Regions from separate parts of the Leifsonia sp. HAY1-4F genome, predicted to be linked through region 1. Evidence: riboswitches for the same ligand, from Rfam matches in the RefSeq annotation. Region 1 holds a riboswitch; the other holds the start of a gene.
What was found. A riboswitch is a leader RNA that binds a small molecule or an ion and turns the genes downstream of it on or off. The one in region 1 is predicted to bind thiamine pyrophosphate.

Region 1 (24,496 bases):
CGTTGTACCAGGGCGCGTTCTCACTCGACGCATCCACGATCCTGCTGGCGTTGTCGGCCCAGCTCTGCCAGAGCCGGCCGCTCCGGCTCAGTGCGTTCCTGGAGACGGCGGCGTCCAGGAGGGCCGGGAGGCGGGAGACATCGCGGAACTTCTGCACGACGTTCGCGTTCTCGAGGATGCCCTTGCCGACGTTGCCGAACCGATCGGCGATCGACAGTCCGCGGCCGAAGAACTTGCCGAACGGGATCAGGCCGATCGCGTCGAACGCCACGTCGGCCCAGGTCCCCTTGCCGGTGGCGGCGAGCGCGGTGTGAGCGATCAGGTTGACGAGAGTGATCGCGGTCGCGATCGCCAGGAACGCGAGGGCGAGCGGTCCGGTGAGGAAGATCGCGACGATGGTGAGCACCAGCGCCACCCAGCCCAGGATGCTCGTGAGGGCCGAGAGGAAGCTCGCGAAGTCGTCCCACCAGCTGTCCTTCGCCGGGTTCTTGTCGATGGCCGAGCGGATGCGCCCCCGGGCCGTCTCGGCGGCCGTGTCGAGGTCGTCTTTGGCGGTGTCCCACTGCTTCGCGTAGCCGAGCAGGGTCGCCTGCTTGCCGGCGAGGTCGTTGGTCGCCGTCGTCAGCTCGTTCGCCGCATTCTGCACCTTCGTGGTGTGCGCGGCGGTCTGCTCCGGGGTCATCGGCGTCGTGTCCGTCGAAGCGGTGGCGGACACCTGCGCGTTCGCCGTGACGGCCGCACTGTGGGCGTGCTCGGCCGCGTTCACGTGCGGGAGGATGGCGACCGCGTTGTCGTACGCGGTCTTGGCGTTCGTGACGCTCGTCGCCAGTTGCTTGCGGTAGTCGTCGAGCGCCCAGCCGGTGTTGTTGTAGATCTCCTTCGCTTTGGCCAGAGCGTCCTTGGCCTGACCCGCGGCATCCCGGATCTGGTCGACCTTCTGGCTCTGCGAGGTCTTGCTCGAGTGCACGCGGTCGAGCATCCCGGTCAGCTTCTCGATGGTGGATGCGACGTTCTTCATGCGGGTCACTTCACCCGCAAGCGTGTCGGGGTCGCCACTGAGGGGATGCATCTCGCGTCCCTTGGGCGTCTGCAAGCTGGCCATCAGTTGGCTCCTCCGGACGTGCTCGAAGCCGGCGCGCCCTGGCTCGAGAGCTTGTTGGCTGTGTCCGTGTCCCATTGGGTCCAGTCGTCGATGACCTTCTGGGTGCCGTCGGCCATCTTCTTGGCCGCGTCGAGGATGTCTTTGCGGTTGTCGTCCCAGGAACTCTGAAAACTGTTCACGGCGCCTTTGAGGTCGGGCTCCGGGTCTCCGATGAGGCCTTCGATGTTCTTGGCGATGTCGGTGATGTTCGACATCTCCTCGTAGACGAAGTCGAGACCGGACTTGATGTCCTTGAGCTCTTCGAGGTCGATGATGATCGTGCGGTAACCCATGAGCGGAATCCACCCCTTTCCTGACGAGTTGTAACCTACCGGCGCTGGGTGCCGGGGCCATATGGGGAGGACTCCCCACCGTGCGACGCTGGCGCGGCTGAGGCGGTCATTCCGCCAGCGGCACCTGCACCTTCTGAACCTGGGCGCCGTTCACGTAGAACCCACGGCCGACAGGCGACTCGTTGCGCGCGATCCTCGGGAACGGCACCTTGAAGACGGCATCGCCGTCGAAGGTGTCCGGCATGAGGACGATGCCGCGGCGAGCGGCCTTCACCTCGCCGATCAGCCCCCAGCCCGCGGAGAGGGTCGAGACGTCTCCGTCGGTGAGCAGCAGATGGTCGCTGCGGTTGACGAGCTTCACCAGCTCGGTCATGGGCGCGTCCGCGACGCCGCCCTGGAAGTCGGCGACATTGTCGATCACGATCACCAGGTGGTTGGTGACCTCGTCATCCACGACGAGCTTCGCGAGCTCGCCGGCCAGTTCCGCCGCGGAATCCGGGTTCGTCGCGCTCTCCAGCCACGGAAGGGCGTCCTTGATCGGCGACCGTTTCGTGCCCATGAAGAAGAGCCGGGCGTCCGGCCGCCACCGCTGAGTCGACTGCGCCAGGGCGACGAGCGTGTTCGACTTGCCGCTCGACGGCGGACCCGCGACGAGGAACGAGCCGTACGGCTCGAAACCGGTGGGCTGGAGAGTCGCATCCTGAACACCCAGCACCGGCCGGTCGGCGACCGCGGCCGGCAGCTCGGCGAACCGGAGCTCGCGCGGGAGCTGGCCGACCTTCGGCGCCGGCGCGCGTCCGAAGGCCGCGAGCTGCGCGGCGACGCGCTCGACCGCCTTGGACTGCTCCGCCACGTTCGGGGAGCCCCCGGCGACCGCGATCTGCGCTTCGTAGCCGTCGACGATCGCCCGTCCGGGAGGGGAGCCCGCATCCAGGACGTCCTTGGGGACATCGAACATGAAGTACGAGTTCTCGTCCGCCAAGCGCAGGACGACGCGGCGCTGGATGTTCGAGGACACAGCGGTCGGCACCGCGGTGGCGCGATCGGCGGTGAAGACGACGTGCATGCCGAGGGGCCGGCCCTCGGTCAGCAGCTGGAGGAACATGTTGTAGTAGGCCGACCGCCCGAGACCCGTGTCGTATTCGTCCTTGAAGGCCGGGAACCCGTCGAGGAGCAGCAGCACCCGGGGTTCGTCCGGCCGCCCCGCCAGGCGGCGGTACTCGACGATGTCGCCGGCGTTCACCTCGCTGTAGCGGCGGGACCGCGCGTCGAGCATGTCCTTCACGGTGCGCAGCAGCCGGGTCACCCGCTCGTGGTCGTCTCCGCTGACCACCGAGCCGACGTGCGGGAGCGCTTCGAGCATCCGGAGCGTACCCGTGCCGAAGTCCAGCCCGTAGACGTGGACCGGGCCGCCGGCGGGGGTGAGGCCTGCGGCGACGCCGAGCGTGCGAAGCACGACGCTCTTGCCCGCGCCGGAGGTGCCGAACACCGCCATGTGGCCGTCGCGATCGGGGAAGAAGGACGCCGGGGTCTGCAACTGCTGCTCCGGCCGGTCGATCATGGCCATCATCAGTTCGGTGTCCGTCGACTGCGGAAGAGCGAGCAGATCGACGATCGCCGGCAGCTCGTCGAGCCACGGCCGTCGAGGCGCGGGGACCTCGGCCGTCCCGGCGGCGGCGATCAGGTTCTCGACCAGGCGGACCTGATCGTTGGGTCCCAGGTCCGTCACCTGCAGGTTCGGGTCGGCGATCTGCTCCGGTTCCCACTGCACCTCGGCGCCGAACCGCAACTCGGAGATCTTCACGACCGTCGGGTCCGGCTCGCCGCTCGTCCAGCCGCCGGCGTAGCCCGACTGGAACGGGATGAGCCTCCCGGGCCCCGTCTTCGCGATGCCGCGACCCGGGATGGAGGGATCGAACGACGCGGCCACCCTGTCGCCGACCACATCCACACTGTCGTTCTCGTCGGCCACCCGCAGTGCAACGCGCAGGTTCGTGTTCGCACGCAGATTGTCCTTGATCACACCGGCCGGCCGCTGGGTCGCCATGATCAGGTGGATGCCGAGGGAGCGACCGCGCTGAGCGATGTCGACCACCCCGTCCACGAACTCCGGCACCTCTCCGACGAGCGCGGCGAACTCGTCGATCACCAGGATGAGCGCAGGAGGGCATTCCGGGTCGCCCCGCTTCTCCAGCTCGATCAGGTCTTTCGCCTTCTTGCGGTTGAGCAGGTGCTCGCGATGGCGCAGCTCCGCCCGGAGGCTCGTCAGCGCACGCCGCACCAGGTGCGGGCTGAGGTCGGTGACCAGTCCGACGCAGTGCGGGAGGCGCACGCACTCGGCGAAGGCCGAGCCGCCCTTGTAGTCCACGAACAGGAAGGTGACCCGGTCCGGGCTGTATTCGGCCGCCATCCCGAGCACCCACGCCTGCAGGAACTCCGACTTGCCCGAGCCGGTCGTGCCACCGACCAGCGCGTGCGGACCCTGCGTCCGGAGGTCGAGATGCATGGCGTCCGGCGACCCCTGCCCGACGATCGCGCGCAGCGTTCCTGCGCGTTTCCGCGCGACCGGCGGCGCGCCGCTGCGGTCGTGGATGGAGTTGTTCTGGGTCCAGCGTTCGACCGCGGCATGAGGATCCGCGGCGAGGTCCGCGTCGACGAGGGTGAGCATCGACACACTCCTCGGCAGATCGCTCGAGTCGGCGACCACCGCGCTCGCGTCGACCACGGGAGCCAGCCGGCGAGCCAGGATGCGCGCGTATTCGGCCGACACGCCCTCGACGCGGACGTCGGCGACGGTCATCCCGAGCCGGACGAACCCGACCGAGGCTGCGTCCAGGCCGGCGGAGACGTCGACGAAGGTCCGGCACGCCGCGGGCAGCGCCTCGACGGTGTGCGCCATCCAGATCGGGTAGACGTTCGCATCCGCCGCGTACTCGAGAACCTGGGCGAGCCGTGCCCGGTCGACAGGCGCCTCGTTGTCGATCACGACGACGAGGGACGCGACGAGCGGATTGATCGAACCGGTGGTGTTCCCCGATCCGACAGCGGCGCCGCGGTGCACCGCGGCCGCCCCTTCGTCGTGGGCGCCGCGCGCGCTGTCCGCTCTGCGTTTGACGTCGATCCGGGTCTCGATGAGCTCCTCGAGGGCGTTCAGGATCGAGGTGGCGGTGGAGGTGCTGTCCGCGAGGTGCACGCCGGCGAGCGAGCTCTGCGGCGACGAGGTGTGCGGCAGCCACTTGAGCCACTCGAACTCGGCGGTCGAGCGCGCACCGAGGATCGCGGCGATCGTCAGTTCTGCGGGTGAGTGCAGGCCGGCGTACTGCACGATCAGGGCGCGCACGGTATCCGCCACGCTGGTGCCCGGTCCGCACACACCGAGTGCCCCCGCGAGTTGCAGGTTCTCGACCAGCGGCACGTCCGACACGAGCTCGGCGCGCGCCTTCAGCTCTTCGACGGCGCGCGTGTACGCCGGCAGCCCCTTGCCGAAGTCGTCCGACGTGACGGTGTTGCGGCTCGGCATCGTGCCGAGGCCCAGTCGCACGTCGAGGAAGTTCCAGTGCTCCGGCCGCCGCGTCCAGAGCATCGGACCGAGCTGCAGGGCGTCGGCATAGATCTCGGCCACCGAGGGGCTCTCGCGCCGGCGGGCCTCCTGCTCGCGCGGAACCTCCGCCAGGACACGGGCTTCGAGGTCCTCCAGCTGCAGTTCGAACTTCTCGGTGGAGATCTTGAGCTTGCGTTTGACACCGCTCGACTGGGCGACGTAGCTGCCGAGCATCATCATCGGTGCAAGCGCGATGAACGCGAGGGAGAGGGGGTTGCGCGTGACGGCGAACATCACCGCACCCATCACCGCAGGCGCGACCATCATCACCCAGGGGAAGACCTGAGGCTCCGACTCCCCGGGAATCTCGGGCGAGGGGTACTTCTGACCCGGGTAACGGCCCTCCACCCTCGGTGATCGGTTGAATCGCAGAACCCCGCCGCGCTCGAGCACCTGCTGGGTCGTCTCGGCTGCGGCCGGCGCTTCTGCGGTGAACCGGATCTCCGAGTCGCCCAGGATCACGCTCTGCCCGCTGCTCAGGCGAACCCGCGAGACGAGCCCTCCGTCGACGAGGATGCCGTTCGCCGAGTTCAGATCGATCACTTCCACGCCGCCGGGGCCGACCTCCACCCGGGCATGGCGCTTGGAGACGAGTGGATCCTCGAGCACCACGTCGTTTCCGGCCACGCGGCCGATCGTGCTGTTCCCGGCCGGGAGCAGGAACTCCGCCCCGCGCGCCGGGCCCGTCATCACGCGCACCGTGGCCGCAGCGGCGCCGCGCTGCGGCGAACCCGCTGGGGACGCCTCCGTGCCGCACCGGACGACGACCGCGTTGAAGCCGGATCCGATCGCCGCCTCGCCGATCGGCGTCTCGGGCACGAGTTCGACGAAGGCGTCGGACTCGGGCGGGGAGACCATCAGCGTGAGCCGATCGGCCGGATCCGGCGAGGCCCGGAGGGCGGGATCGGAGTCGACGATCGCCCACGCGACGTCTCCCACCGTCGCGGTCGCATCGGCGGTGACCACGATGTCGACGGCGTCCGCGTTGCCGCGACGGAGACCGAGCTTGACCCTCATTCGTCTGCTTCCTGGTCGATCCCGAGCACGACGAACGAGCGCTCGCCGAGCATCACCGTCTGCCCCTCGCCGACCCGCGTCGGCGAGTGCGTGGGGACGCGCACGAACTCCTCGCCGACGCGCAGCGACGTCCCGTTGCGGGAGGCGCGGTCGACGATCCAGAATCCCCGGTCGTCGAACCCGAAGGCGGCGTGGGTCTTGGAGACCGACCAGCTTTCGTCGGCGATGGGAACCAGCATCCCGACCGCCTCCTGCGCGCGCGGTTCCGGATTGCGGCCGATCAGCCCGCTCCCGGACACACGGATGCGGGTGCCGTCGTCGAAGAGCAGGAGGGCCTCGGTCAGGGGGCGACGCGCAGCCGGTGCCGAGTGCGCTCCGGGGAGGGGCTGCACGGTCGGGAGGGGCTCTACCCGAGGGAGCGGTTGCGCCTGCGCCTGCGGCGCGGGTTGCTCCGGCGACGCCGGGAGCGGTTGCTGCACCACCCCGACGATGGCGGACTCGAGCCGCGTCGCCGGAACGAACGGAATCGGCTCGATCGCGGAACCGGTGAACACGGTCGCCAGCGAAGGGAGGCCCGTCGGCGCCGGTTCGGCCGCCGGCTCCAGCGCCCGTTTCGCCAACCGGAGAGCCTTGGCATCGTACGGATCGAGGCCCTGCGCGATGTCGATCAGCCAGTTGCCGCCCGCACGATCGAGCCAGCCGCGTCCTCGCCTCCCGGGATCCCACAGCGGCGAGAGGAGCAGGACGACGGCGAGTGGCGAGACCCACAGGCTCACCTGAAGGATCAGCGCACGCCCGAGCATGCGCCAGAATCCCGGCTTTCCGAGGGTCGCGGCCCGCACCGACCGGATGCCGAAGATCGCCTTCCCCACGGTGACGCCCTTCAGCCCGTGGAGAACGACCTGCGTCAGAACGAAGGCATAGCCGACGAAGAGGCTCGACAGCAGCAGGATCACCGAGACGAGCGAACCGGCCGTCCCGCTCGCAGCAGCCGCCACCAGCTGACTCATGCCGATGACCCCCGGCACGGCCACGACCGCGACGATCGCCACCTCGACCCCGAACGCGAGAGCGCGCCTGCCGATCGGGGCGGGCCGCAGGCCGAGCGCGAGCGCGTACTCGAAGTCCGGATGCGCGCCGAGGTCGCTGCCCGGCTCCGTCAGCCCCGTCGCAGCGGGCCCACTGCTCACTCGGTCTCCCCTTCGATCTCGTCCTCGATCGCGTGCCGAGGCTCCCCCAAGACAACCGGCCCGAGCATCCCCTGTCGATGGGGAGGCCTCACCATGCCCGTCGAGAAGCCACCCTACCGATTGCCGGCGACCTGCGTCCCGGCTGCTGCCGCGCCGCCGGTACTCCTGAGCCACTCATCGACGCCGCCGACGAGCACTCGGGTGTTCCCGAAGCCGGCGCCGCGGACGATCTCAGCGGCGAGCTCGGCCCGTGGTCCGGCCTTGCAGAGAAGCACGATGTCCGTCTCACGGCGCAGCCCGGCCGGCACACCGCGGGTGCGGAGGATGCTGAGCGGCCACGACCGGGATCCCGGCAGGTGCACGGCGGCGTACTCCTCCGGCTCGCGGACGTCGATGAGTTCGGGACGCCGCGATGACTCGGGTCGTGCCGACGCGAGAATCGCGCGGAGTTCCTCGACGGTGACCGTCCTCCGGGCCTCGACGCCGACGCCGACCTCTGCGCCGACCATCGCGGGCGCACAGCTCTCCGCGGACTGCGCGATGTTCCGCACCGGTCGCCGGCGGACGGCGGGGGCAGGGATCGTCAGCTCGCGCCAGGTGGCCTCGCCGATGTCGAAGAGCGCCAGCCGGCCGAGCAGCGACCTGCCCGTACCGGTGATGAGCTTGACCGCCTCGGCGGCCATGACCGATCCGGCCGCGCCGCAGAGCATCCCGAGCACGCCGGCCTCGCCGCACGACGGCGCCGACTCGGGCGGCGGAGAGTCCGGGTAGAGGTCGCGGTAGGTCGGGCCGTGCCCGGTCCAGAAAACGCTGACCTGCGCGCCGAACTGCAGGATCGAACCCCAGACGCAGGGCTTCCCGGCGAACTCGGCCGCGTCGGAGACGAGGTAGCGGGTGGCGAAGTTGTCGGCGCCGTCCACCACGAGGTCATAGCGCTCGATCAGCCCGACCGCGTTCTCGGCCATCAAACGGTAGGGATGCGTCTCCACGCGCACGAGCGGATTGACCGACTCGAGTGTGTCCCGTGCCGAGTCGACCTTGAGCCGGCCCACGTCACCGGTGCCGTGGATGACCTGCCGCTGGAGGTTGCTCGTCTCCACGCGGTCGTCGTCGACGATGCCGAGGGTTCCGACACCGGCGGCGGCGAGATAGAGGAGTACCGGAGATCCGAGGCCGCCGGCGCCGACCACGAGCACCCGGGCGTTCTTCAGCCGCCGTTGTGCGTCACCCCCGAACCCGGGGAGCAGCAGGTGACGCGAGTAGCGGTCCGCCTCCGCGGGACCGAGCGAGCCGGCCGCGTCGACCAGCGGGCCTGCGGCGGAGCGCGCCTCCCTTGCGCTCACAGGTCGGGCCGCCCGTCCATCGGCGACGACGCGAGCGAGACGGTCCGCCGGGGGATGCGGCCCGAGCGCGCGGCGAGGCGCCCCGCTATCACGGCGTGCCGGAAGGCCGCGGCCATGCCCACGGGATCCTGGGCGCGGGTGACGGCGGTGGCGAGCAGGACGGCGTCGCAGCCCAGCTCCATGGCGAGCGCCGCGTCGGAGGCCGTGCCGATCCCGGCGTCCAGGACGACCGGAACGCTCGCCCGCTCAGCGATCAGCGCGATGTTGTGCGGGTTGAGGATGCCGAGTCCCGTGCCGATCGGCGCGCCGAGCGGCATGACGGCCGCCGCGCCGAGGTCCTCGAGCCGGCGGGCGAGCGCCGGATCGTCGTTGGTGTAGGCGAAGACGACGAATCCGCGCGACACGAGCTGCTCGGTTGCGACCGCGAGCTCGGCACCGTCCGGGAGGAGGGTGTCCTCGTCGGCGATCACCTCCAGCTTGATCCAGTTCGTTCCGAGCGCCTCGCGCGCCAGCTCGGCGGTGAGCACGGCCTCCCGGGCGGTCAGGCATCCGGCCGTGTTGGGCAGCAGGCGGATGCCCGCGTCGGCGATCAGCCGGAACAGCGATCCCTCCGACGACGGATCGTGGCGGCGCATGGCGACGGTCGTGAGCTCCGTCCCGGAGGCGGCCAGGGCGGCGCCGAGCCCGGCCAGGCTCGGGGCGCCTCCCGTCCCCATGATCAGGCGGGACCCGAGCTCGACGCCGTCGATGGTCAGCGGGTCCGCGGCGGTCGTCCCGGCGGGCGCGTCCAGCGCGTCCATCGCAATCGGTGCGTCGGTGCGCATGGTCAACCTCCCTGGGTGGCGCTGACGATCTCGACCACGTCGCCGTCCGCGAGTTCCTCCGCAGTCCAGCCGGCGCGGGGCACGACGACGGAGTTCACGGCGACGGCCGTACCGAGGGCTCCTCCGTCCGGGATGGCGCCGGCCGCGTCGACCCGGATCCCGGTGAGGTCGGCGACGAGGTCGGCGACCGAGAACGCGGCCTCCGCGCTCCGGCTCTGTCCATTGACGGTGATCGTGATCATCGGATGGTGTTCCTCTCCGCCGCGGCGAGCGCGGCGTCCTGTGGTGCGAACCGGTGGGGGCGGAACCGGTTCCAGCGCTCGTCGTCCGGCAGCCCCTCCATGAGTCCGAGGCAGACCTCCGCGGCGATGGGGGCGAGCAGCACGCCGTGCCGGAAGAAGCCGGTCGCCACGATCAGGCCCGGCACGTCGCCGTCGCCGCTTCGCACGCGGCCGAGAAGGGGAGCGTTGTCGGGCGTCGCCGGGCGTGCGCGTGCCGTCGCCTCCAGAAGCTCCAGCTCGGCGACGGCCGGGAGGACGTCCTGCGCGTCCCGCAGCAGCCGATGGACGCCGGCCGCGGACACGCCGGCGAGCCCGTCCTCGCGCTGGGTCGCGCCGATGACGAGGGTGCCGTCCGCCCGCGGGACGAGGTAGACGCTCTCGCCGCGGACGAAGGCGCGGACCGTCGCGGTGAGCAGCGGCCGGAGCCGGTCGGGCACGCGCAGCCGCAGGATGTCGCCGAACACCGGGCGCAGCGGCAGCACCAGCCCGTCGGGCAGGTCGCCGATACTGCTCGCACCGAGACCGTTCGCGAGGACGACCTCTGTCGCTGTCACGGTCGTCCCGCGCTCCCCGCGGACGCCGGTCACCCGCGAGCCGGCGTCCGCCGGATCGCTGTGCAGCAGCGTCACGACCCGCTCGGGGACGATGCCGGCGACCGGTGCGCTCTCCAGTTCCGCCAGTAACCGCTTCGCCAGCAGGCGGGGATCGACCTGATGGTCGCCGTGGACACGGTACCCGGACGTCACCCGGGGGCCGAGGCAGGGCTCGAGCGTCCGGAGGTCGGCGAGGGAGATCGGGTCGGCCACGAGCCTCCGGGCGCGATGCGCCGCGTGGAGGTCCGCCAGGGCCCGCCGGTCCCCCTGGTCGACTCCGACCAGGAGGGTCTCGGTCGGCAGGTACCCGGTGGCGGTGCCGTCCGCCGCGAGCGCCTCGACGAAGTCGGGGTACCGTTCCGCCGACGCGACCATGAGCTCCAGGAGGGCGTCCTCCTGGTAGTGGTACTCGCTCACCGGCGCGAGCATCCCAGCGGCGGCGAAGGTGGCGCCACGGGCCGGAGCCGGATCGAACACCCGGACCGACCGGCCGGTCCGGGCGACCGTCCAGGCGATGGCCAGACCGATGATCCCGCCACCGACGACCACGACGTCCACGGCCTCGACGGCCTCGGACCCGGACACTCCCCCGGCCGCGGCTACCCTGGCCTCATGTCCCTCGCCGCCGCGCAACTCTATCTCTGCACCGATGCCCGAACCCGTCAGGGCGACTTCGCCGACTTCGCCGACGCGGCCTTCTCCGGTGGAGTCGACATCATCCAGCTGCGCGACAAGACCCTCGAAGGCGGCGAAGAGCTCGACGTCCTCGCGGTCCTTGCCGACGTCGCCGCCCGGCACGGCAAGCTCTGGGCGGTCAATGACCGCGCCGACATCGCCCGCGTCTCCGGGGCCCCTGTGCTGCACCTCGGGCAGAAGGATCTGCCGGCGCCGGTCGCCCGGACGGTCGTCGGGGCGGGCACGGCGATCGGGCTCTCCACTCACAGCGCCGAGCAGATCGACGCCGCGATCTCCGCCGACGGGCTGGACTACTTCTGCGTCGGCCCGGTCTGGCCGACGCCCACGAAGCCCGGCCGCGCCGGTGTGGGCCTCGGGCTCGTCGGCTACGCGGCCGCCCGCGCCGCGACGCGGCCGTGGTTCGCGATCGGCGGCATCGACGAGACCACCATCGGAGAGGTCGTGGCGGCGGGCGCCGAGCGCGTGGTCGTCGTGCGGGCGATCACCGAGTCGGATGACCCCGCCGGAAGCGCCGGGCGGTTGCGCGCGGCGCTCCCGGTCCTCGCGCACCACGGCTAGGGGCGGCCGGTGGTGGGCGCGGGAAGGTAGACCTTCCCGCCGGACTCGGCGAACTCGGCCGATTTGGCCGCCATCCCGGCGACCCGCTGCTGCTCGGTGACACCGCCGAACTGGTCGCGGATGTCCTGCGAGATGCGCATCGAGCAGAACTTCGGCCCGCACATCGAGCAGAAGTGCGCCGTCTTCGCCGGTTCGGCCGGCAGGGTCTCGTCGTGGAACTCCTGCGCGGTGACCGGGTCCAGCGACAGGGCGAACTGGTCGCGCCAGCGGAACTCGAACCGGGCCTTCGAGAGCGCGTCGTCCCGTGCCTGCGCGCCCGGGTGGCCCTTGGCGACGTCGGCCGCGTGGGCGGCGATCTTGTATGTGATGACCCCGGTCTTCACATCGTCCCGGTCCGGCAGGCCCAGGTGCTCCTTCGGCGTCACGTAGCAGAGCATCGCCGTGCCGTAGCGGGCGATCTCGGTCGCCCCGATCGCCGAGGTGATGTGGTCGTAGCCCGGAGCGATGTCGGTCACCAGCGGGCCGAGCGTGTAAAAGGGGGCGCCGTCGCAGAGCTCCTGCTGTCGCTCGACGTTCTCCCGGACCAGGTGGAACGGGACGTGTCCGGGGCCCTCGACCATGACCTGCACGTCGTACGTCCAGGCACGCTTGGTCAGCTCGGCGAGGGTGTCCAGCTCGGCGAACTGGGCGGCGTCGTTCGCGTCGGCGATGGACCCCGGCCGCAGCCCGTCGCCGAGGGAGAACGCGACGTCGTACTGCGCGAAGATCTCGCAGAGTTCGTCGAAGTGCGTGTAGAGGAAGTTCTCCTGGTGGTGCGCCAGGCACCAGCCGGCCATGATCGAGCCGCCACGCGAGACGATCCCGGTCACCCGCTCCGCCGTCAACGGCACGTACCGCAGCAGTACGCCCGCGTGGACGGTCATGTAGTCCACGCCCTGCTCGCACTGCTCGATGACTGTGTCCCGGTACACCTCCCAGGTGAGCGCGGACGCATCCCCGTTCACCTTCTCCAGCGCCTGGTAGATCGGGACGGTTCCGATCGGCACCGGCGAGTTGCGGATGATCCACTCACGGGTCGTGTGGATGTCGTCGCCGGTGGAGAGGTCCATCACCGTGTCCGCGCCCCAGGTCGTCGCCCACTGCAGCTTGGATACCTCCTCGGCGATCGAGCTGGTCACCGCGGAGTTGCCGATGTTGGCGTTGATCTTCACCAGGAACGCCTTGCCGATGATCATCGGCTCCGACTCCGGGTGGTTGACGTTGTTCGGGATGATCGCCCGGCCGGCCGCCAGCTCCGAACGCACCAGCTCGACGTCGCAGCCCTCCCGCAGCGCCACGAACCGCATCTCGGGAGTGATCACTCCTTCGCGGGCGTAGCGCATCTGCGTGATCGTGCGTCCGGGGAGCGCCCGGCGCACCGGCGGCTTGGCGCCGCGCCACTCCGCCGACGCCTCGCCACGGCGGATCGCCGAACGGCCGTCATCCTGCAGGTTGCGCTCCCGGCCCGGGTACACCTCCGTGTCGGCGCGGCCGGCGATCCACTTCTCGCGGAGCGGCGGCAGACCGACGACCGGGTCACTGCCCGGTCCCTCGGTCCGGTACACCGTCACCGGCGGGTTGGCCGTGCCGTCCGGCGAGGGGTCCAGACCGATCCGATCGACCGGCACGTGGAGGTCGTGCTCCGTGTCGTGCAGAAAGGCCAGAGCGCGTGCAGTTACGACAGAATCCATCGAGGAGACTCCTACTTCCTTCGCCGGAATTACCCGGACAGGTTCGAACGGTCGCAGGCCGCGTCAGCCCGATCTCAGCCCTTGCGAGGGCTCCCGTGTGGATGCACCGACCATAGCGCACGATCCGGAGGGGCGTCGAACCGACCTGCTAGGGTCGCGCCATGAGCCCCCGCGAGCACAGCATCCCGCGCGTGCTCAGCATCGCCGGCACGGACCCCACCGGCGGTGCGGGCATCCACGCCGACCTCAAGAGCATCGCCGCCAACGGCGGGTACGGCATGGCCGTCGTCACCGCCCTCGTCGCGCAGAACACCACCGAGGTCCGCACCATCCACACCCCTCCGCCCTCCTTCCTCGCCGAACAGCTCGCCGCCGTCAGCGACGACGTCACGATCGATGCCGTGAAGATCGGGATGCTCGCCACCGCCGACAACGCCGCGGTCCTCGGCGCATGGCTCGCCGAGACCACCCCGCCGATCGTGGTGCTCGATCCTGTGCTGAAAGCCAGCACCGGCGACGCGCTGGGACGCGACGACCTGCTGCAGGCGCTCCGCGGCCTCCTGCCGCTGTGCAGCGTGGTCACACCCAACCTGGACGAGCTCGCAGCGCTAGCCGACGAACCGCCTGCGTCGTCCTGGGACGCGGCGATCGCGCAGGCCCAGCGGCTCTCCGAGGCCTACGAGGTCGCTGTGCTCGTCACGGGTGGGCACCTCGGCGGTGCGACCTCCCCCGACGCCGTGATCGATCCACGGGACACGCTCGGCACCGGCCGGGCCGTCTCTTCGCTGATGGCGCCACGAGTGGCGACGGCGAACACCCATGGCACGGGCTGTTCACTGTCGGCCGGGCTGGCCACGAATCGCGCACGGTCGGGAGACTGGCTGGACGCTCTCCGGGTGACGAAGACGTGGCTGACCGGCGCACTCGCATCAGCCGATCGCCTCGACGTCGGCCGTGGTCCGGGCCCGCTCGACCATTTCCACCACCTGTGGCCGGAGGGGGACGGGTCGGCGGTCGCCGAGCAGGATCCGGTGGCGTGAGGTCAGGCGACCTCCTCGGCGAAGGGGCGGAGCCGGAGCCATTCCTCGCGGTCGAGGCGGAGGATCGTGCCGTGCTTGGTCCCCGGCGCGATCCGCACGCGGTCGGCGGGGACCGGACTCCAGTCGCCGCTGACGGGATCGGTGCTTTCCAGGGCGAAGTAGCCCTGCGGGCTCGTGCTGTACTGATCGAGGAAGAGATACCACCGGGACTCGTGGGGGTCCTTCAGGACGATCGGCGCTTCGACGCCGGCGAACAGGTCCGCTCCGATCAGCGTGCCGACCGTGACGAAGTCGTCGGCGAAGAGTCCGGAGCCGACCTCCTGGTGGATTCCGGACCTGCCCGGCCCATGGCTCTCGTCCTTGCTGAACCGGTGGACGCGGCCGTTCTCCTGCAGGAGTGCCGTGTCGATGATGTCGAGGCCGCTGTCGATGAGCGTCTCCGCAGGGGTGAACCGCACGAAGTCGCGCGTCCGGGAGTACAGGATGCGGCTGTAGGTCTCGCCCGTGTGGTCGCCATCGGACTCGTCGAAGAGGCACGACGACCAGAAGACGAGGTGCTCGCCGGTGTCCGGGTCGACCGTCGTCTCCGGGGCCCACGCCATCCCGGCGGTCGCCGGAGCGACCTCCACTGCGCGCGGGCCCGTCCACTCGACCAGGTCGTCGGAGTCCCAGACGATGAGCGAGCGGCTGCCACGCCGTCGCCAGGCGTCCCAGCCGGCGTCGTCTCCGCCCCAGACCCGGAGGTCCGTGCACAGCACGTGGAACCGTCCCGCCGCATCCTTCACGATCGCGGGGTCGCGGACGCCCGTCGTGCCGAGAGTGGAGGTCAGCCGCGGCTCACCGTTCCAGAGCGGAAGCCACCGCAACGGGGAGTCGCCCTCGCTCAGCGAGAAGTGGATGCGCTCCGCATAGCCGTCCGGTTCCTCCCGGAAGTGGGCGAACAGGTAGCCGTACTCGCTGCCCATCAGCAGGTGCCGAGATCCGTCCACGGGCCGTTGGCGTCCCCGGGAGTCTGATTCCTGGTCGACCACTTCGCCTGCCAGCGGTGACCGGCCTGCACCGCGATGTCGCCCTCGTTGTACTGCCAGCTCGCCGTCCAGGTGCGGCTCCAGCCGGCCTGGCACTGCGTCCGCTGACCGACCTGCGCCCAGGCACTCCACGGGGAGGCCCCGGGCACCTGGCCCTGCGTCCACCATTGGGCGATGAAGTTGTTGCCGTCGTACGTGACCTGGTCGCCCTTCGTGTAGACCTGGGCCGCGCTCCAGGCGGTTCCCAACGGCTGGAGTCCGGCGATCGCATCCGCGATCCCCTGCGCCGCGGCGTCGACCTCGGCCTGGGTGGGCGAGTCGCCCGCGAGCGTCGCCTTCCCCGACGCGACCGCCTGGTTCAGGGAGTCGATGGAGGCAGCGGTCCAGATCTCCGGGTCCGCCGCCGTTTCGCCGGCGGAGATCCGTGCCGTGAGCAGCGTCGTGTCGACGACGCGCTCCTTGAACTGCAGTTCGGCGACGTTCGCGTATCCCGTGGATGTGAAGTACCGCAGGTAGCGGTAGGCGATCCCCGAGGTCACGGGCAGGTCGTACCACTGCACGGCGGACACGCCGCTCACGGTGGCGAGGGTGTCCCACGTCGCTGCGTCGTTCGAGCCCTGGAAGACACCGCCGTTCATCCGGGCGAAGTTCCCGACGCGCGGCAGGAACCGGACGCTGCCGACGGTGCGGGCGTTGCCCGCGCCGAGGTCGACCTGCACCCAGCCCGCCGCGGTCTTGGTGTCGGTGGCCGTCGCCGGATCGCCGTCGAACGCACGCCAGCCATTGTCGGCGGCGTTCGCCGTGCCGTCCCAGGAGGCGGAGGAGGCGACCACCTGCGAACGCGCGACGGAGATCGTCGGGAACAGCGACGATTCGGGGACCAGGATCGACTTCGCGGCGGCGAGCCGCTTCAGCACGCTGGTGCGGTCCGCCCCTGGCGCGTTCCACTGGGTGCGCAGGGCGGCCACCTTCTGGGCGTACGCATCGGCGCTCGCACGGGTCGACGTGGAGGTGTCGGCCACCTGGGTGTCGAAGTAGCCGTCGGCGTAGGTCAGGCTGCCGTAGAGCTGGACCTCTGCGAGGTCGCCGCTCCACGCCGTCTGGTTGATCAGGCGGAGGTAGCGGTAGGACTGGCCTCCCGCGGCGACCGCTCCGGCGTCCGACCACGTGCCTTCCGCGGCGCCGGAGAGCGCTGTGGTCAGATCCTTCCAGGTCGTCCCGTCGTCGGAGGCCTGGACCACAGTGCCGTTCGCCCTGGTCGCCTTGGTCGCCCTCGGCAGGAGGAAGACCTGGTCGAGCGCGATCTTCGCGTCGGCGCCGAAGTCGATCACGTAGTACGAACCGGTGGCCGTGTTGAGATCGCCTGCGGTGTCCGCCCTGCCGTCGAAGAGCAGGTATCCCACCTGGTCCGCGCTCAGTCCGTTGCCGGGCCACTGCTTGTCCGAGGCGGTCACCTTCGCGTCGTTCGCGACGTCGACCAGCTTGCTCCCGTCGCCGCCGACGAACAAGGCGGACCCGTCCGTGGTGCCGTAGAGCGTCGGCCCAGCCGTGCCGCGGGCATCCGTTTCGTCGATGGCCAGCGTCACCGGACCGGACGCCGTCGCGGCGACCGGCGCTGTCACGGTCCAATGGACGCCGTCGGAGGAGGCGGCGGCGACCTTCGTCCCTTGGATCGTCGCCGACACGGAGCCCACGGCGGTCTTCGTGACCACCGAGACCGTCACCGGGTCGCCGGAGGAGATCTTGCCCGCGATGGCCTTCGGCGAGCTGATCGTGGCCTGAGCGACCTCGTTTCCGATCTCGTGGCGGTCACCGAAGACGTGGAACTCCGTCAGCTCCATCAGGTTCACGATGGTGTTGTGGAGCACGTCCGGCTGGGGATCCAGCATCTTGATCCGGAAGTAGCGGAACTGCTGGCCGGCCAGGTCGGGCGACACTGCGAGTGTCTGGAAGTCCTGCGTCATCGTGGTCAGACCGGGCGTCAATCGCGTCCAGTTGGTGGCGTCGTTCGAGCCGAACACCGCCGAGCCCGCGATCCGGTCGGCGAAGATGTTCGACTCCAGGCCGAACGATGACGCCGACACGCGGAAGTCCGGCCCGAAGTCGAACGTGTGGGTGAGGTTCACCGCCTGCGGATAGCTCGATCCCGTCAGGTTGCTCGAGTCGTCGAGCTTGCCGACGTCGGCGCCCATCGTCGAACTGGTCAGCAGGGCCGGGTAGTTCAGACTTCCGTCCGCGATCCGCGGCGACACCAGCCGGAGACCGGCGGTCGCCGCGACGACCTTCTGCACGGCGGCGAGGTAGTCGGCGTCCGAACCGTGGTGGGAGAGCGTGGTCGCGTCGGCGACCGCAGCGGTGTAGGCGGCCGAGGTCGCGCTTTCGTAGATCGCGTTCGAGTCGAAGCCCTGTTTCGCAAGCGTCAGGGCGCCGTCGCGCGATGTCGCGGAGTCCAGTTCGATATGGCGTGCGGCCACAGTCGTCCCGTCATCCACCGAGACCACGACGTCCGCGGAGCCCGCTGCAGCAGGAGCCCAGGTGAGCGCGCCGGACCCGGAGTCCAGCGATGCCCCGGAGGGGAGGCCGGCAGCCGTGTACGTGAGGGTCTCCCCCGTACCCGGATCCGTCGCCGCGAACGCCGTGACGGAGGACGCGCCGGCGTAGCCCACGAGGCGGCTGGGAACCGTGGTCGGGAGAACAGGAGGAGTCGAATGGGAGGCGATCGCGGTGTCGATGCTGTCGATATCGACGTGGCCGCCGGTGCCGTTCGCCTGGAGGTAGATCAGATCGCCGATCGACTCTCCGGTGGCGAGCTTCACCAGGACGTTCCGCCACTGCGACCCGGTGTCCGGGATGGTCACCGTCTCGTCGAGCCCCGAGGTGAGCCGTAGGTCGACTGGTGCGTCGGTGCGAACGCGCAGTCCGATGGTCTTCGCGGCCGTCGAACCCTCCAGGAACGCGATCTTCGATCCGGCCGTCGTCGCGCCGAGCCGGACATAGCCGGTGGTGCCGTCCGTGCCGGACTCGACCTGCCCGGAGATGTCGGTGTAGCGGTCCTCGACCTCCAGCGTCGTGCCGCTCGTCTCCTTCTTCGGGACCGAGCTGCCAGCGGCCGCGGCCGGCATGTAGAGCCAGAAGTCGCCGCCGCCGTCGACGCCGTCCCAGGCGTTCTGCGCAGACCCGCCGTAGTAGTACGTCAGCGGCAGCCGCTTGGTGAACGCTTCGTAGAAGTGCGGCGCGACGGTCTTCAGATCGAGGCCCCGGTCATACGTGTAGTAGTAGTACAGGTCCCAGAAGCTGGCCGTGTTGAATCGGCCGCGGTAGCCCGAGGAGATGTGGTTGTACGTGTCGCGGATCGTCCCGTCCGGAGAGATCGCGTACGCCACAGGGGTCCACGCAGTGTCGTAGCCGAGCATGTACTGCCAGAAGTAGTCCGCGGCCGAGAGGATGCGGTCGCCGAGGAACTCGTAGGGACCGACGGCGTTCGCTGCTGTGGAGATCGTGCCGGCGGTCGGGTCGACCTTCGTCCCCTGAGCCAGCATCATCCGCGCCAGGTAGTACGCGTTGGTGATGTCGCCGCCGCCGTGCGCCTGGTCGCGCCCCATCTCGACGTGCTGGACGTGCGGGTCGGCGATCGCCTGGCCGGTCGAGTCGTCCTTCGTGACCATCCGGAACAGTCGCGAGATGGAGCCGTTGAAGCCCTGGTCCGTGGCCGTGGCGTTGACGGTGAACCACTCGACCGCTTCGGCGTAACGGGGAGCGTTGTCGGTGAAGATGTATCCGGCCATCGCACCCATCAGCGGGTACGTGTGCTGGTTCATGAAGTAGTTGTTGTCGTGCTGGAAGGTCTCGATGACCGGCGTGATCAGGTTCTTCGTGAAGGCGGCCGTGTCGGCGTCGGTCCACGGCGTCTCCTCGTTCGCGCAGGAGCTGTAGCGGAGGATCTCGGCGGCGGTCACCATGCGGTTCATCGGGATGCCGGTGTGGATGTGCGCGTCGGTGTAGTAGGCGTACTGGCTGGGGTCCATCTGCTCCCAGATCCGGATGATGTTCATCGCGTTCTTGCGGTAGACCTCCGATCCGGTGAACACGTACATCAGGGTCTGCGTGTACGCCTTGAGGCCGTCCGCGATGAACCTGCCTTCCACCCCCTGGCTGTTGAAGGCCACCGTGCCGGGCTTGGTCGGGTCGGCGCTGCTCGCGTTCGACGACGAGGCCGTGGTGCTGGCGGCGGAGGATTGCGTCATCGACGCGTAGTAGCTCGACCACGGCTCGGCGCCTGTCGCGATCTGGGTCCTGGCGTTCTCGAGCACGGGAGCGGTCAGTCCGACTCCAGGATGGACGAAGCCCTGGCTGCTGACCGTCGGATGGAACTCGACGGTGCAGGTGGTGGCCGTCACGGCCGATGCGACCGGCACGGCCGCGGCCACCGGCGCGGCGGTCGCCGGGCTTGCGGCGAGCTGCAGAGTGGCTGCCGCGAGCACGACCGCGATCAGTCCGCTGAGGAATGCGAGTCGGCCCCGCGGGCGGGGTGAGGGAACACTGCGCTGTTGCACGATCGGTACCTTCTTCGTTGACGGTTGGAGCTGATCGGAATGAGAGTGGATAGCGTTTTCCATGATGTGACGCGCGGTCAGGCCATGCGAGCGAGCTCGGCGAACTCGACCGCATGGCGCAAGGGCTGGCCGCGCGCGTGCCTGCGGACCTCCGCGACGGCGGACTCCCCGATCCTGCGCAGCTCGTTCCCGGCCGCGCCGGCCAGGTGCGGCGTCAGATGGACGTTGGGGAGGCTGTAGAGGATGTGCCCCTTCGGCAGGACTTCGGGGTCGGTCACATCGAGGACAGCGCGCAGCCGCCCCGACCGGAGTTCTGCGATGAGCGCATCCTGGTCGACGATGTCGGCCCGAGCCGTGTTGACGATGGTCGCGCCGTCCGGCAGAGCCGCCAGCACCTCCCGTGAGATCATCCCCCACGTCTCCGGGCGGCTGGGCGCGTGAATGGAGAGGACGCTGCTGCGCCGCGCGAGCTCGGAGAGGTCGGAGACCAGTTCGGCGCCGAGGAGACGCGCCTGCTCCTGCGTGCAGAACGGGTCGAAGACGAGCACCCGCAGGTCGTAGGCCTGCAGCAGGCGGATCACCCGCGACCCGATGCGTGAGGCGCCCACGATCCCGACGGTGCGGCCGAAGTTGCCGATGGCAGGCAGCTCCGCCTCCCGGTGGATCTCGCGCTGCTCGGCGGCGTACGTCCGAGCGACCCAGAAGGCGTCCTTCCCGGCGAGCACGATCATCGCGACGGTGAACTCCGCGACGGGGACGGCGTTGGCCCACGCGCCGGACGACACGACGATGCCGCGGTGCCAGGCGTCGGGATCCACGAACCGGACGGTGCCGGCGGCATGGACGATCGCGCGCAGGCCGGGCAGCTGATCGAGCTCGTCCCGCGTGAGCTCCGGGCCACCCCACCCGGTGATCAGGGTGTCGATCGCCGGGCGTTCGGCCGGATCGAGGTCCGCGACCGAAGCGATGGCGCGAGCCGGGTCGATCTCGACGTACTCCTGCAGCTCGGCGATGTCGTCGGGCGAGAAGAGGAACGGGATCAGGTGCTGCCCCATCCCGAAGACGGCTTTCATCATGATCTCCGTGTGCTCGTGGTGAGGGTGAAGCGGCTGAAGGTCGCGGTGAACGCCTCATCGACGAGGTCGAAGGCGTTGACCGCGGCGAATGTGCCGGTGAAGCGCAGAAGCGGCCCGAAGTCGTCCGACAGGAAGGATGCGTCGACCTCCGGCCCGAACGGTTCGAGGGCGCTTCCGTCGTCGCGGCCGGCGGCGAAGCGCGCGGTGCCGTGATCGAGCTCGGCGCGCAGCCGCCAGGGTCCGGCATCGGCCGCGCTCCGCGCGAGCTCCACGGATCCGTCGACGCTCCGGGCGGTGAGCACGAGGACGATCCCGCCCCCGCCCTCCTCGAATTGCTGGCCGCGCTGTGGCTCGCCCTCGGGCTCGGCCCAGGTGAGCTGCAGCGAGATGTACGCGGAGGAGTTGTACCAGAGCACCAGACCGGCGGAGTGCGCGAACGTGGCCGGGTGCGCCTCCATGGTCACCTCGGCGACGGCGTGGTGCTCGGTGAGGCGCTGGCCGACGAGGCTGTTCGCGCGCCAGGACTCGATTCCCTGGCGTCCGCGCAGCCGGAACGAATGCTCGTCGACGACGTCCACCCACTCGCTCGTGGCGGGAGCGCGAAGAGTGCTCCACGGCCAGTCGAGCACTGCGCTCCCCCGGGCCGGCCCGGTCGCCGCCCGCTCCGGGGCGGGAACCGCCGGGACGGCGACCTCGACAGCAGGATGCCAGCCTCCCTGCGCAAGGCGGGGCCAGCCGTCGTCGTCCCAGACGATGGCCTGCACGGCGGTCTCCCGGCCGAGCGGGCTCTGCACTCCACTCGGGGTCCGGATGGGCCGGGAGACGAGGTGCACGAGGTACCAGGAACCATCGGGCGCCTGCACGAACTCACCGTGCCCGGCCTTCTGCAGGGGCCACTCCGGGTCGTCGCGCGTGGTCAGCAGCGGCTGCCGGTCGATCTCGTACGGCCCGGTGACGTCGCGGCTTCGCGCGACGAGCACGCCGTGCTCGACACCGGTGCCTCCCTCGGCCAGCGAGAGGTAGAACCAGCCGTCCTTGAACAGCAGCTTCGGACCCTCGATGAGCGTGTCGCGCTGCAGGAGCAGCTGCGTCCCGCCGACCGTGCGGAATGTCCCGTCCGTGCGCTCCAGCTCGGTGAGGACGATGCCGGAGAACCGGTCGCCGTCCGGACGATGGTCGTTCTGCAGGTTGGCGAGCCAGGTCCGCCCGTCGTGGTGGAACAGGGACGGATCGAAGCCGTGCGAGGGCACCCGCACCGGGACGTCCCAGTCCGAGAGCGCGCCCTCCGCGACGGCGGCGGTCGTGATGTACGTGGACAGGTTGAAGTACGGCTTCTGGAGGGATTCCACGATCGAGTAGGTCACCCAGAGCCTGCCCGCGGCGACACTCAGCGCCGGCGCCCAGATGCCGGCCGAGTCCGCATACCCGGCGAGCGATCCCTCCGGGACGGCGCTCGCGACGTGACCCGCGTACTCCCAGTCGATCAGATCGCGCGACCGGTGGATCGGGATGGTCGGGAACCACTCGAACGAGCTCACGGCGACGAAGTACCACTCGCCGAGCCGGACGATGGACGGATCCGGGGCGAAGCCGCGGATGACCGGGTTCGTCAACAGCCCCTGTTGCGTCGTCGTACCCGTCACCGGACCGGCCTCCCGGTCGATGCGCGGACGATGAGCTCCGGCAGGAGGTCGGCGTGCCTCGGCGCTCCGGCCGCCTGCGCCTGCGCGAACACGTCGATCGCGGCGACGCCGACGCGCCGGTAGTCCTGGCGGATCGTCGTCAGGGCCGGCGTGAAGAACGCCGCCCCCGGCTCGTCGTCGTACCCGACCACGCTGATGCCGTCCGGGGCGGGACGCCCGGCACGGGCATAGGCGTGCATGACCCCCAGCGCCACCTGATCGCTCGCGCAGAAGACGGCCGACGCCGTGGATGCGAGCAACCGTTCACCCGCGGCGAAGCCGGATGCCGCCGACCAGTCGCCCGGGACCACATCCACGGGCTCGAGCCCTGCCTCCTCGAGCGTGTCGAGGAAGCCCTGCGTTCTGGCCTGTGCGTGCACCAGGTTCGCGGGGCCGGCGACGTGCGCCAGCTCGGCGTGCCCGAGCGCGAGGAGGTGCCGGGTCGCCTGCACCGCACCGTTGTACGAGTCGATCGTGACCGACGAGGCGGTCTCGTGCTCCGCCAGGGCGACGACGACCGGCAGACGCCGGGCGAGGACGGCCGCCACCTTAGAGAAGATGTCCGCGGTCGCGACGAGGATCGCACCCGAGGCGCCCTCCTCGATCTTGCGGCCGACGACCTCCAGCAATGAGCTCTCCAGGTGATCCGCGGGTGCGATAACGTCCGCCTGGGTGACGAGGAGACCGCGTCGGCGGCCCTCGGACGTGACACCGTCGAGGACGCCGTGCAGGATCGTCGGGTTGATCCCGTGCATGGCGATCAGTGCGATCTGCGTCGTCCCCGCAGGGGCGCCGTGCGCCGGGACGATGTACCCGAGCTCGCGCATCGCCCGCTCCACCCGGTCCTGGGTGGACGCGCTGACGACCGCCGAGCCCTGGATGACCCGGGTCACGGTACGTGAGCTCACGCCGGCCGTCTGGGCGACGTCGAGGATGGTCGGCCGGTACTCCAGAGTCATGCGCGCGGGACCTCGAGCCTCCACTCGTCGGCCCAGCTGATCCGCGCACGGCCGCCGGAGATCTCCATCGGGAGCCACACCGCCGGGGAGTTCGCCAGATCGTCGCTGAGCCACCGGTCGCCGACGTAGACGAAGGCCGGCCGCGCGCCGTCGCCGACAGGGACGACCGCGCTCACCTGCGAGTCGAAGGTCGCGGATCCCGGGGGCGCGATGTCCTCCCAGGTGGACCAGGGCCCGCTCAGGTCGGCCGCCGTCGCCACTTTGTTGTCGTTGGTCGACCACCCGGTGAGATCGGACCCGAACAGGTAGTAGAGGCCGTCGTGACGGACCAGCGCGGGCGACTCGTACCCGCCCGACTGATCGTCCTTGCGCGTCGTCGCCACGATCGCCTCCACCGACAGGTGATCGGGAGCCAGCCGGTAGATGTGCAGGCCGTTGTCGCGGTCCTCGGAGAGCAGGTACCCGACTCCGTCCTCCTGGTAGACGCCGATATCGCGGCTGACGTTGCCCAGTGGGCGCTCGCTCCCCACATACCGGAACGGCCCCACCGGGTTGTCGCCGATCGCGTAGCCGACGCGGGCGAAGCGGTAGTCGGCGGTGTCGACGTGCAGGAACATCACGTACGCGCCGTCCGGACGGCGGAGCACCTTCGGACGCTCGATGATCCGGTCGGGACCGAGGTCTCCCTCGCCCGCGACCAGCGAGTTCCCCTCGAAGCGCCACTCGGCGAGATCCAGGGACGAGTAGCAGGCGACCGCCGTGAACACCGATCCGGCGCGCTTGTCCTCGCCCCAGGCGTAGAAGCGGTCGCCGAAGCGCTGGATCCCGACGCCGTGCAGCTGGGCGATCTCGCCGGTGTCGTCGATGAATGCGGTGCCGGGGCGGATGTCG
Region 2 (5,687 bases), on a different contig from region 1:
CGGGCTACGACGCCAGGTGCACTTGTCCCCGACGTGGAAACCGCCAGGAAGGTCGGCGCACGTCACGGACGACCAGTCGTCCTGACCGTGTGCGCCGGCGCGATGGCGGAAGCGGGCCTGGAGTTCTTCCGCTCGGCCAACGGCGTGTGGCTGGTCGACGAGGTGCCGGCGACGTTCGTCCGCCGATAGGCCGAACAGGTTTCTCATCGGCTCGGCGCACTAGCTGGTAGTGCGGGAGGGGTCAGGCGCCGTAGCCGAAGATCGACTCGTCCTCCTGGTCGGACTCGACCGGGTCGGAGTCCGGCTGGTCGAAGTGGTACGCGACCAGGCGCTGACCGTCCACCTCGCGCTCCTCGCCGGCGACGTACCAGAAGGTGGACTCGAGGCCCTCGACCGCGGCGATCACGCCGATGCGCTCATCCACTTTGCCGTCGATGAGGAAACGGCGGTCGGTCTGGCCGGCGAGCGGTCCGTCCACGTACTCGACGATGTATTCGGGGTCCTGGCGTGCCTCGGTCATGTGTCCACCATAGTCCCGGATCGACGGTCGCGGACCCCGGCGCTCAGATCGAGGGCCGACACGTCGAGGATCAGCGCGGCGTGGTCGAGTGGATGCTCGCGCGCCACGAAGCGGTCGAACTCCGCCTGCCAGGTGTCCCAGTGGGTGGCGAAGGTGTCGCCGTCGCGCGCCAAGGCGCGCTGCTTGCGGAGCGCGTCGTCGGCCCGCAGCCAGACGGTCAAGTCTGCGAGGGCCGCATTGCGAACGGACAGCGTGCCGCACCCCTCCACGATCAGCGGCTCGGGGCCGGTGACGGTCTCACGCCCGGCGGGACGGTCCGCCGCCCAGTCCCAGCGCTGCCAGGATCCGGCTCGGGAGGCGCGGAGCGGTTCGAGCAGGTCGTCGCCGACCGCGGTGCTCGCCGCGTCGAGGCCGTCCCAGCCGGGGTAGAGGTCGTCCATCCGGACCAGCCGCGGGTGGCCCTTCGCGGGCCAGGCGGCGAGCAGGAGATCGGCGAGCGAGCTCTTGCCCGCACCGCTCGGACCGTCGATGAGGATGACGGGAGTGCGTCCGCCTGCCGTGGCGGCATCCACGGCCTGGGTCACGGCGACGAAAAGCGCGGCGAGGTCGGCCGGCGCCTCGGCGGGCGCCTGCGCCGCCGACTCAGCCGAGCGGGGCATTCCAGCTCCCGGCGGCCACGGCCGCGGTGACCGCCGCCGCGGCGACCGCCAGCGCGACGCCCAGGGCCGCCCAGTCGCGCGCGCGGAAGACGGAGGGCCTCGCCCAGGTCCGCTGTCCGGGCGCGCCGAAGCCGCGCGCCTCCATCGCGGTCGCGAGCTTGGTGCCCCGCCGCAGCGACAGCACGAAGAGGGCGAACGACTGGCCGAGGAACCGGCGGATCGCACCGGATTCGGCGACCCCACGCGCCCGGCGGGCGAGGGTGAGCGCCCGCCAGTCCTCGGCGAACAGCCCGACCAGCCGGAGACCGGCGAGGCCGCCGATCACGAACCGGGCGGGCAGCCGGAGCAGCTGCGCCAGGCCGTCAGCGAGGTCGGTCGGGTCGATGGTCACGAAGAGGAGCACCGCGGGCAGGCCGATCGCCAGCACGCGCAGGGCGGTCGCGGCGCCGAGGCCGATCGAGCCCTGGCTGATCTCCACCGCCCACCACTGCACATAGACGGTGCCGGAGACCTGGCCGTAGAGGACCGTGGTCAACCCGGCGAGCGGGGCGGCGATCCAGACCGGGGCGGTGCGCGCCAGGACGGTGCGCACCGGGATGCCCGCGAAAGCCAGCAGCACCAGTTCGAGGATCAGCGCGACGCCCGCCGAGACCGGGTCGATGGAGAGTAGCAGCGCGACGGTGACGATCACGGAGGCGCCGAGCTTGGCGACCGGGTTCAGGGTCGCCAGCGGGCCGGTGCGCAGCGGCTGCACGAGCGTCATGCGGTCACCTCCGCAACATCCAGCCGAAGGGATGCGGCACCCACGGCGCGCACGAACTCCGCGTCGTGGGTGGCGGCGACGATGGCGTGACCCTCGTGGCGGAGGGAGGCGATCATCCGCACCAGCTCCTGCCAGGTGCGCGCATCCTGCCCGAAAGTCGGCTCATCCAGCACCAGGAGGCGGGGTCGCGTCGCGAGGGCCGTCGCAACCGAGAGCCGGCGCTTCTGACCGCCGGAGAGCGTGAAGGGGTTCGCGGCGGCGGCATCGGTCAGCGCGAGGCGGTCGAGCAGTTCATCCACCCGTTCGTCGACCTCAGTCGTCGGCAGGTGGAGCGCGCGCGGGCCGGCGGCGAGCTCGTCGCGGACCGTGCCTGCGATGAACTGGTGCTCCGGATTCTGGAAGACGCTCCCGATGCGCGTGAGCAGCTCGCGCGAGCGCCAGGATGCGGGATCCGAGGAGGCGCCGTCGGCCAGGAGGGGCTCCGCGATCAGCTCGCCGCCGAGACCGGGGAGCAGGCCGCCGAGGGTGAGGGCGAGGGTCGACTTGCCGGAGCCGTTCCGGCCGGTGAGGGCGAACGCGGAGCCCGCACGCACCTCGAGATCGACGGGATGCCCGACCGGCACGGCCGCGGCCGCGCCCGCCCGCGCACGGCGACGGCGACGTGGGCGTGTCATCGCCGCACGACCGAACGCGAGCGAGCGAGCGGTCAGCAGCGGCATCCCTTCGGGAACGACGGGTGCCTCGGGGACGGGCGTGCCCGGCAGCCAGACGCCGGCCCGCCCGAGCTCGCCGTCGGCATCGGCGAGCACGGCGTCCGGCGCGCCGTCGGCGAGCACGCCGCCGTCCGCTCCCAGCACGACGACGCGGGTGACCAGGTCCTGCCACACGGCGACGCGGTGCTCCACAACCACGAGCGTGGCGCCGGTCGTCTCGAGTGCGGCGAGCACCGCATCCCGCACTTCGAGCACGCCCTCGGGGTCGAGATTCGCCGTGGGCTCGTCCAGCAGCAGCAGGCCGGGACGCATGGCAAGCAGGCCCGCCAGCGCCAGGCGCTGCTTCTGGCCGCCGGAGAGCTGAGCCGTGGGGTGATCGAGGGGCACATCGAGGCCGACCTCTGCGAGAGACCGCCGGACGCGCATCCACAACTCGTCGCGCGGCACACCGAGGTTCTCGCCGGCGAAGGCGACGTCATCGCCCACCCGGGCGAGGATGACCTGGGCGTCCGGGTCCTGCAGCAGCAGTCCGGCCGTCCCCCGCGACTGAGCGGGCGGGCGCCCGGCCACGGTCAGCGACCCAGCGGACTCGCCGTCGTCGTCGCCGCCGAGCACGCCCGCGAGGCCGGCGAGCAGCGTGCTCTTGCCGGCGCCGGATGCGCCGAGGAGCAGCACCCGCTGCCCCGGCTCGATGCACAGGTCGACGCCGCGAACCGCCCACGCGCTTCGTCCCTCGTACCGCCAGCCCCAGTCGGCGACGCGAACCGCCGCCGGGGCGCCCTCTCCCGTGCTCACCGTCGTCAGGCCTGCGCGGTCCCCCGCGCCTCGCGGCCCGCGGCGAAGCGGCTCAATGCCCCGGTCCGCGCCAGGGCGCGCACCAGCAGCCAGGAGCCGAGGCCGGCCACGATCAGGCCCGAGATCGTCGTCGTGATCGCGTAGACGACGATGAACTCCGCCTTCGATCCGGGGTACCAGTACAGAAGGTCGAGGATGGACTCGGCGACGCCTGCGCCTGCACCCGCCAGCAGGGCGGGGACGAGCCGCCAGTTCGCGTAGAGGAACAGGGCGAAGACGATCTCCGCGCCGAGGCCCTGCACCACGCCGGAGAGCAGAGTGGCGACACCCCACTGCGTGCCGATCAGGGCCGAGACGACCGCGGCGACCAGCTCGCCGAACAGCGCGGCGCCCGGCTTGCGGACGATGAGAGCGACGAGGACGCCCGCGAACAGCCACGGGCCGTTGATGATGCCCTGGAAACCGGGCAGGACCGTCCCGACCGGGCCCGAGATGGGGTTGGAGACGATGTCCCAGACCCAGAAGACGACTCCGGATGCGACGGCGACGACGCTCGCGACGACGATGTCGACGACCCGCCAGCGCAGGACGCGCGACGAAAGGCCGGTGGAGGAGATGGTTGCGTGCACTGTACGTGCCCTTTCATTCAGCGAAACAGGGCACGGGATGTGAGAAGGTCCTCCCTGCGCTGGCATGACCCAGATCAGGTTCGACGGTCGAGACTTGGAGAAGTCTCCTCTCAGCCCGGCTCACCGGACTCCCGTGTTCGCACCCAGTGTATCCCTCGCGCCGCGCATCCATTCGTCCGGTCGGGGCGCGCAGGCGAGAGCAGTCGCCTCACGCTCGGCCGACTGTTCTCGAAGCGCTCGGGGACTACTTCTTGAGCGCGCGGATGACGCGGGCCCAGGCGTGACCGGCCACCCAGAAGAAGGGGATGCCGACCGCCAGCAGGGTGATCAGGTTGGGGCGGAAGCGGACGCCCAGCTCGTCGGATATGTAGGCGCCGAACGGGACGGCCATCCCGCCGCCGCCACCGCCGCCCGGGTTGTCCTCGCCGCCCTCGCCCATACCTCCGCCGCCGAAACCGAACTGCACGGCGGCGACCGGGACGATGGTCGTGCCATCCAGGACGATCGGTTCGCCGTAGACCGACTTGATACCGGAGCCGCTGATGGTCTCCGCGAGCTTGAGGGTGATGTTCGTCATGGAAGCCACCGTAGCGCGCGCCCTCCGGCCTGACCAGGCACCGGATGCCGGCTCAATCGCTCACGTACTTCGGGTTGCGTCCGTCCTGCTCCTCCTCGTCGGCGTCCCTCGACCGGCGGACGAGGGAGGCCGGTCCGATCGCGCCGCGCCCGAACCGGGCGCTCACCGCATCCAGGGTCCGCTCCGCCTCGCGCCACTCCTCGTCGGGATCCCACAGCGCGAGCGCGTCTCCGCCGGCGTCGAGCAACTGCTCGGCACGCACCCCGATCAAGCGGAGCGGGGTCTGCCGGACATCCAGGCCGAGCGCGCCGAAGACGTCCCAGGCCTCCTCGAAGAGACGCCGGCCCACGTTGGTCGGCTCGGCCAGAGTGCGGGAGCGGGTGATCGTGCGGAAGTCCGAGAAGCGGACCTTGATCGCGACAGTGCGCGCCACCAGTTCGTGTTCCCGCAGCCGCTCGCCGACCCGCCCGGAGAGCCGGAGGAATTCGCGGCGGAGGGTGTCCAGGTTTCCGACGTCGACGCCGAAGGTGTTCTCGTGCCCGATGCTCTTCTCGCGCGACTCCGTGACGATGCGGCGCGCATCCCTCCCGTTCGCCAGGTCGTGCAGCCGCCGCCCGCCGGCATCCCCGACCGCCTTCTGCAGCACGTGCAACGGGGCGTCCGCGAGATCGGCGACCGTGAGCAGCCCCATCCGCTCGAGCGACGCCTGGGTGCTGGCGCCGACGCCCCAGAGCGCACCGACCGGGAGGGGACGCAGGAACGCGAGCGTCTCGGCGCGCGGGATGACCAGGAGCCCGTCGGGCTTCGCACGGCCCGACGCGAGCTTCGCCATGAACTTCGTCGCGGCGACGCCGACCGAGCAGGTGAGGCCGGTCTCCTCGAAGACGCGGGACCGGATCAGTTCGGCGATGCGCCGCGGCGACCCCAGCAGACGCCGGGCGCCGGACACATCCAGGAACGCCTCGTCGATGCTGAGCGGCTCGACCAGGGGCGTCACCTCGTGGAAGATGTCCATCACAGCGGCCGAGTAC

Region 2: another riboswitch for thiamine pyrophosphate. It lies ahead of ACPYOG_RS18305 (ECF transporter S component); the one in region 1 lies ahead of thiC (phosphomethylpyrimidine synthase ThiC).

Annotation. Positions count from the first base shown of each region.
Region 1 is NZ_JBNDHX010000004.1:18,601-43,096, forward strand. Features, by position in the region: gene ACPYOG_RS01660 (hypothetical protein) at 1-1,102, opposite strand, end outside; gene ACPYOG_RS01665 (hypothetical protein) at 1,102-1,434, opposite strand; gene ACPYOG_RS01670 (FtsK/SpoIIIE domain-containing protein) at 1,541-6,052, opposite strand; gene ACPYOG_RS01675 (RDD family protein) at 6,049-7,242, opposite strand; gene ACPYOG_RS01680 (ThiF family adenylyltransferase) at 7,356-8,585, opposite strand; gene ACPYOG_RS01685 (thiazole synthase) at 8,582-9,385, opposite strand; gene thiS (sulfur carrier protein ThiS) at 9,412-9,651, opposite strand; gene thiO (glycine oxidase ThiO) at 9,648-10,868, opposite strand; gene thiE (thiamine phosphate synthase) at 10,896-11,537, shown strand; gene thiC (phosphomethylpyrimidine synthase ThiC) at 11,534-13,267, opposite strand; TPP riboswitch at 13,266-13,374, opposite strand; gene thiD (bifunctional hydroxymethylpyrimidine kinase/phosphomethylpyrimidine kinase) at 13,429-14,307, shown strand; gene ACPYOG_RS01715 (glycoside hydrolase family 43 protein) at 14,310-15,296, opposite strand; gene ACPYOG_RS01720 (galactose-binding domain-containing protein) at 15,272-19,888, opposite strand; gene ACPYOG_RS01725 (hydroxyacid dehydrogenase) at 19,966-20,964, opposite strand; gene ACPYOG_RS01730 (glycoside hydrolase family 43 protein) at 20,961-22,607, opposite strand; gene ACPYOG_RS01735 (LacI family DNA-binding transcriptional regulator) at 22,604-23,605, opposite strand; gene ACPYOG_RS01740 (family 43 glycosylhydrolase) at 23,602-24,496, opposite strand, start outside.
Region 2 is NZ_JBNDHX010000152.1:273-5,959, forward strand. Features, by position in the region: partial or broken gene ACPYOG_RS18280 (RNA 2'-phosphotransferase) at 1-189, shown strand, start outside; gene ACPYOG_RS18285 (hypothetical protein) at 242-520, opposite strand; gene ACPYOG_RS18290 (nucleoside/nucleotide kinase family protein) at 517-1,179, opposite strand; gene ACPYOG_RS18295 (energy-coupling factor transporter transmembrane component T family protein) at 1,163-1,942, opposite strand; gene ACPYOG_RS18300 (ABC transporter ATP-binding protein) at 1,939-3,450, opposite strand; gene ACPYOG_RS18305 (ECF transporter S component) at 3,456-4,079, opposite strand; TPP riboswitch at 4,114-4,224, opposite strand; gene ACPYOG_RS18310 (spore germination protein GerW family protein) at 4,324-4,656, opposite strand; partial or broken gene ACPYOG_RS18315 (Y-family DNA polymerase) at 4,709-5,687, opposite strand, start outside.